Regions from separate parts of the Paenibacillus sp. FW126-R14 genome, predicted to be linked through region 2. Evidence: riboswitches for the same ligand, from Rfam matches in the RefSeq annotation. Region 2 holds a riboswitch; the other holds the start of a gene.

The links. A riboswitch is a leader RNA that binds a small molecule or an ion and turns the genes downstream of it on or off. The one in region 2 is predicted to bind thiamine pyrophosphate.
Region 1: another riboswitch for thiamine pyrophosphate. It lies ahead of AC3WRW_RS07080 (thiamine phosphate synthase); the one in region 2 lies ahead of AC3WRW_RS14895 (ECF transporter S component).

What each region holds. Positions count from the first base shown of each region.
Region 1 is NZ_JBYTBS010000007.1:94,786-98,000, forward strand. It holds gene AC3WRW_RS07070 (hypothetical protein) at 1-306, opposite strand, end outside; gene AC3WRW_RS07075 (bile acid:sodium symporter family protein) at 471-1,454, opposite strand; TPP riboswitch at 1,617-1,715, shown strand; gene AC3WRW_RS07080 (thiamine phosphate synthase) at 1,852-2,505, shown strand; gene thiO (glycine oxidase ThiO) at 2,489-3,215, shown strand, end outside.
Region 2 is NZ_JBYTBS010000020.1:76,792-80,006, forward strand. It holds gene AC3WRW_RS14890 (methyl-accepting chemotaxis protein) at 1-1,126, shown strand, start outside; TPP riboswitch at 1,181-1,290, shown strand; gene AC3WRW_RS14895 (ECF transporter S component) at 1,391-1,987, shown strand; gene AC3WRW_RS14900 (ABC transporter ATP-binding protein) at 1,993-3,215, shown strand, end outside.

The DNA.
Region 1 (3,215 bases), on a different contig from region 2:
CACAGCCTTAGTCTCGATATCCTGCGCAACGGGCAGCATGGCTTGAGCCTGTTCCTTGGTAATCGCAAGTCCGTCGGCCTTGTCCATCATAAGGAGAGTTTGGAACGTACTGAACAGTTGTCTTTGCTCCTGACTCATGGCGGGACGATTCTGTCCCTGCTGCTTCGCATCCGCTGAACCTTGTGCGTTTTGCGTTTGAGGCTGTGACGTGCTTGCCGCTGCAGGCTGGGAGGAGCTTTGATTTCCGCAACCGCTAAGCAAAGCGGGAATAAGAATGCATAAGCCGGCTATTTGTTTCATTTTCATATGCGAATAATTCACTCCTATCCTTGATCTTCAACCCCATTGTACGGTGCAATTATGAAAAAAAAGAGAAGGGAAGCTGAAACGCAGATAAAAGTTAGCTTAAAAATGGCTGAGTGGAATGAGATTGAACTTTAAAAAAAGAAGCTGCACAGGCAGCTCCCGGGTTAAACTTGTTTCGCACGATTCACAGCCAGATTAGACACATCGCCTTTCAAAGCATATCTTCGGTTCAAAAGAAAGCCAAATAAAGACGCCAGCGACTGCTGAAACAGCATCCCCAGAACAACCGGAATGGCGACCGGAGGCGGGAAATAAGCCACAGCGAGCACGGCGCCGGCGCTAATATTCCGCATGCCGCTGTTAAAAGTAAGCGCCACTACAACATCCTGTTCCCACTTCATCAGCTTCGCGACGACCCACCCCAGGATGTAGCCTAGCGAAGCAAGGGCTAGTACAAATCCAGCCATCCCAAGCAGCTTGGGATTAATATCACGCAAGTAAGGCGCGATCACGGAGCTGTTGATAGCGACTACGATGCCCATGCATATTTTAGAAAAAGGGCCTAGGCGGCCGCTCCATTTCACTTTGATATTGCCCTTGGTCCATTGGTTCAGCAGCATGCCGAGCAGGGAAGGGACGACGATCATGAAGAGCAGCCCTTTCATCATGGCAAGGGAATCCATCTGAACCTTCGTTCCGACGAGCGCAGATAGCGTGTAAGGAACAACGAATGGCGAAAGAACGGTGTCCATGAGAATAATGGAAAGCGTGAGCACGATATTTCCGCGATAAATGGAGACCCAGACGACGCTGGTAATTCCTGTCGGAATGGCCGCAGCAAGAATGAGGCCCGTGATGGTTAACGGTTCATGGCTGTATACGGCGTGTCCGAGCCCAAGCGCAATGAGCGGCATGCCTGCATGCAAAATCAGCAGCGTGGCGATGAGCGGGAGAGGCTGAACGACAACCTTGACAAATTCTCTGAAGCTGGAGCTAATGCTGCCCGAAAAGGTCATAAAAGCGAATAGCCATGGCGATAAAAAGGTGAACCCGGATAAATGGCTGCCGAGCAAAACACCGATGAGTACGCTGGCCGGCGTGATGAGCGGCAAGATTTTTTCTAGTTGACGATTCAAGTGAGACAGCATCTTAGATGTTCATCCTTCCTGACAATATGTGCGTAAGGCCGAGGTAAGCGTTCCCCCTATTATAAGAGCAACAGGCTTGGGTGACTAGGATAAAACGGGATGGAAATTTTTTTATTTCCAACCGCTGGATACCGTGTTATGATAATGAACAAATGAATACGAATGTATCCCTAGGGGCGCCGAAAGGCTGAGACGGAGAAATCTGGACCCTTTGAACCTGAACTGGGTCATACCAGCGGAGGAAAGTGGAAACCGGACTTTGGCGCCTCATTTGTGCATGTTTATTATGCGGGCAACCTACAACCACTTTTCTTTGGAAAAGTGGTTTTTTTGCGTTGGCGCTGATCGTGCCATCACCTATCGATACAACAGATCAAGGTAAGGAGGCGGACTCCAAATGTCCCGGTACGAGCTGCATGTCATCTCGAATGGCAAGCTGGCGTGGAAAGATCTGGCGGCAGTTGCGGCCCGGATTCACCCCTACGTTACAGCCATACATATTCGGGAAAAAGCGAAGCCAATGGATGAAATTTTCATAGGCATACAGGATTTGGTGGATAAAGGGGTGCCTGCGCGAAGCCTTTACATAAACGGCTTTCCGTGGATGGCCGGCGCTGCCGGGCTAGGCGGTTTGCATCTCCCGGAAAGTTCTCCGCAGCTCCCCATGATACGGGAAAGCTCCCAAGGCTTGCATCGTACGGGAGTATCCGTACACAGCATGGAAGAAGCCGTAAAGCGGGAGGCAGAGGGGGCCGATTACGTCATGTACGGCCATATTTTTGCGACGAAATCGAAGTTGGGCGCTCCGCCCAGAGGCCTCGAACAACTGCGGAAGGTGGCGGGTCAAGTGGCGATCCCTGTGATCGCCATCGGCGGCATAGCACCCGAGAAGGTGAGGCCCGTACTGGAAGCCGGAGCCGCCGGCATTGCTGTCATGAGCGGCATTTGGGAGGCGGCGGACCCCGTGGAAACAGTAAAAGCTTATGTCCGTGAGCTGCAATCGGTGCAGCCGGAAGAAACAAGAGGTGAGAGCTATGAAGCATACGAGTGACGTTATCGTCGTTGGCGGCGGCGTGATAGGCGCCTCCATCGCCTTTTACTTGGCGAAGCAAGGCCAGTCCGTCACGCTGCTGGAACGCAGCAGACTGGGGACGGAGGCCTCGGCAGCCGCAGCCGGCATGCTCGGAGCGCAGTCCGAGATGGAGGACACGGGGCCGCTGTTCCAGTGGGCGCGGCAAAGCCGGGCGATGTTCCCCAAGCTGAGCGAGGAACTGAAGAGCCTCACGGGCGTCGACATCGGCCTCGTCCGCGAGGGCCTCTTGAACGTCGCGCTCAGCGACGTTCAAGAGCAGGAGCTGCGCGCCAGAGAGAAGCTCCAGCGCGCAGCGGGCGAAAGAGCGGAGTGGCTGAGCGCAGCCGCAGCCGCTTCGCTTGAACCCGCGCTGAGCACGGCGACGCGCGGAGCTTTGTACCTGCCGGAGGATGGGCAGGTGGAGGCGCCGAAGCTGGCGGCGGCGTTCGCGCAGGCAGCGCGGGTGCTGGGGGCGAAGCTGCAAGAATTCGCCCAAGTGCAGGGGCTGCTGACGGAGCGCGGGCGCGTCATCGGCGTGATGACGGCCGAGGGGCCGCTGTACGGCGGCAGCGTGGTCGTAGCAGCGGGGACGTGGAGCGGCCGGCTCCTGGCCGGAAGCGGGATCGACCTGCCGGTGTTTCCCGTGAAGGGAGAGTGCTTCTCGGTTCTTACCGAGAAGCGGGAGCTGC
Region 2 (3,215 bases):
GCTGGTGCTGAATGGCGTGGTGGGGCTGGTCAATTTGAACTATTTCAATTCGACTCTATCCGTTCCTGTTGATTATACGATGATCAATGTTTTTTACGTACTGACCATTATTACGCTTATCGGCCAAGGTCAGGTCGGGACCCGGTTGTTGATGCGGGTAGTCCAGAATGTAAAGGAATCCGAGGCGCTGCGGATCAAGACGGAGGAGGCCCTGGCAGGCGTTCGTACGACAACAGAGGTGCTGGGCACTTCCAGTACTGCGCTGCACGAAAATGCGTCCGTCACCGGCAGAATTACGGAAGAAGTCGTGGCTGCTTTTCAACAAATTTCTATCGGCATTGAATCTCAAGCAACTTCTATTACGGATATCACGACTGCGATCCAAGAAGTGAACGAGACGGTGGAGGAGACTTCTTCCGCATCGAATACGATGAGCAGCAGATCCCGGGATACGGCCCGGATTACGCATGAAGGCAAAAGCCAAATGGAAGATCTTTCGCACAAAATCAATGACATTACCGTTATCGTGACCGAAACGTCCGACATCATGAATGAAGTCAACGAGGAAAACGTGAAAATCGGAAATATCGTAACAACGATTGCCGATATCGCCAATCAAACGAATCTTCTGTCGCTCAATGCTTCCATCGAGGCCGCGCGGGCAGGAGAGCATGGCAGAGGCTTTTCGGTTGTGGCCGGCGAGATTCGCAAGCTTGCGCTAAATGCGCATGTGGCTTCTACAGACATCTCCGAGATTTTAGGATCCATTCAACTTAAAGTTGAAACAGCTGTAAATAAGGTGGCAGTTGGCAAAACGGCCGTGGAATCGGGGAAAAAATCAGCGGATAGCGTCGATCACTTGTTCGAAGTCATTAACACGAACACGATTGAAGTCATGGAGCAAGCGGAGAATTTGCAGCGCATGAACCAGCAATTGCAGCTATCCTCTCAAAAGGTAGCCGAGGAAATGACGTCCGTCGCAGCGATTACCGAACAATCCGCCGCTTCGGTGCAGCAAGTATTGGCCAGCGCTGAAGTTCAGCAGAAGCGGGTGGAAGATATTGTTGACAGCATCAGCCAACTGAACGGTTTAACGAAGGATTTGCAGCATTTGATTGAAAAATAAGTTTGAAAAAAAGCATTGCCAAATATCGGTGAATCCGCTACAGTTAAGCCAAATGAATAGCAACACGGGTGCTTGATGAAGTCAGGCTGAGATAGTGGCCCTATGCCGCTGACCGTTAATCTGATCTGGGTAATGCCAGCGTAGAGAATTCGAGTGCCTTTCTGCACTAATTTTATGCCTGCCGCATCCCCGGTGGGCTTTTTTTGTCGTGTTCGCCTATCTCATTTTACAAATTCGATCTAAGAAAAGGAGTTGGAGCAACACATGGTACAAAAAGAAACAGGGGCAAAAGGGTTAAAATTAACCGATATTTTGGTGACGATCGTGATCGCGGCGGTATTTGGGGTGATTTATCGCATCTGGGGTCCGATGTACGATATCTTGAAACCGCTAGGTCTGCACGCAGAGCAGTTGAGCTACGGAATGTGGTTCATGGCGGCAACATTCGCTTTTCTTGTTATTCGCAAACCCGGCGTCGCCTTGCTCGCTGAAGTAGCGGCTGCGACGGTTGAGGCGCTTATGGGAGGATCTTGGGGTGTATCGACGCTGGTTTACGGCATTCTTCAAGGGCTTGGCGCCGAGTTGATATTTGCGGCATTTCTGTATCGCCGGGCGAATGTGAGCGTAACGGTCCTCGCGTCCTTTGCATCCGCAGCGCTTTCTCTGCTTGTAGATAAATATTACGGCTATATTGATCAACTAACGTTCTGGAACTACTGCTTGTTTATTGGGCTTCGTCTTGCGGGCTCTGCGATCATTGCAGGCGTATTCGCTTATTATTTGGCTGGGGCGCTGGCCCGCACCGGTGTGCTTAGTCTGGTTCGTCCTGTTTCGAAGAAAGACTACGACGTATTGGGGTAATGAACATGAGCGAGGAATTCGGCGTTGCCAATCTCAGGTTGAAATACCCTGGAGAAGAGGCCCCCTTGTTATTTCAGGGGGTTTCCTTTTCGGTGAAGCCGGGGGAGAAGGTTCTGCTGCTCGGTCCAAGCGGATGCGGCAAATCTACGCTGCTTCAAGTGCTGAGCGGGATTGTCCCCGATATTATCGAGCTTCCTCTCAAGGCGGACAGACTTGTGACCCCAAGCCGGTGGGGCTACGTGTTTCAAGATCCGGACGCGCAGTTCTGCATGCCTTATGTGGATGAGGAAATTGCTTTCGTCTTGGAAAATATGCAGGTTCCCCGCGGGGAAATGCCGGCGCGCATTGCCCGGTATTTGAGCTTGGTGGGGCTGCAGCTTGACGATACGCATATGCCAATCGGCATGCTGTCGCAAGGGATGAAGCAGCGTCTGGCGATTGCCAGCGTCCTCGCTTTAGAGCCGGAGGTGCTGTTTCTGGATGAGCCGACGGCGCTGCTCGATGAGGAGGGAACGAACCTCGTCTGGGAAACCATCCGCTCGATTAGCGCTGACAAAACTTTGGTTATTGTGGAGCATAAAATCAGCGGCATCCTCGATCTTATCGACCGCCTGATCGTCATCTCGCCGAATGGGGAGCTGCTTGCCGACGGCTCGCCTCAAGCCGTCTTTCATACGTACAAAAAAGAACTCGCCGACTACGGCATATGGTATCCCGGCGTTTGGGACGACTGTCACGCGGGGCGGGCAGCGGAGAGCGCTGCGGCCGGTGAGCTGCTTGCTGCGAGGCAGCAGGTAGTGACCTTTCACGAATTCGCGGGTCTTCGCGGCGGCAAGATTAAGACCTATGTGGATAACTTATGCGTCTATCCCGGTGATTGGATCACCGTCACCGGCGTCAATGGCGCAGGCAAAAGCTCGTTCCTGCTGGCTATCATGCGGCTTATCCCAACGCAAGGCAGGTGCTGGATCGAGGGCGTGAAGGGCAGCAAAATCGAGCAGCTTGCGGAGCAGGTCGGCTTCGTGTTCCAAAACCCCGAATTCCAATTCGTCACGAATTCGGTGGAGGAAGAGCTGCTCTACTCCTTGCCGGAGGCGGAGAAGGGGGACGGAGCCGGGCAGCAGGCCGCTCTGGAGGAGCTGCTGCGGCAGTACGACCTGCTCGCGCTGCGCAAGCGGCACCCGTTCCAGCTCTCGATGGGCCAGAAGCGCCGCTTGAGCGTGGCCTC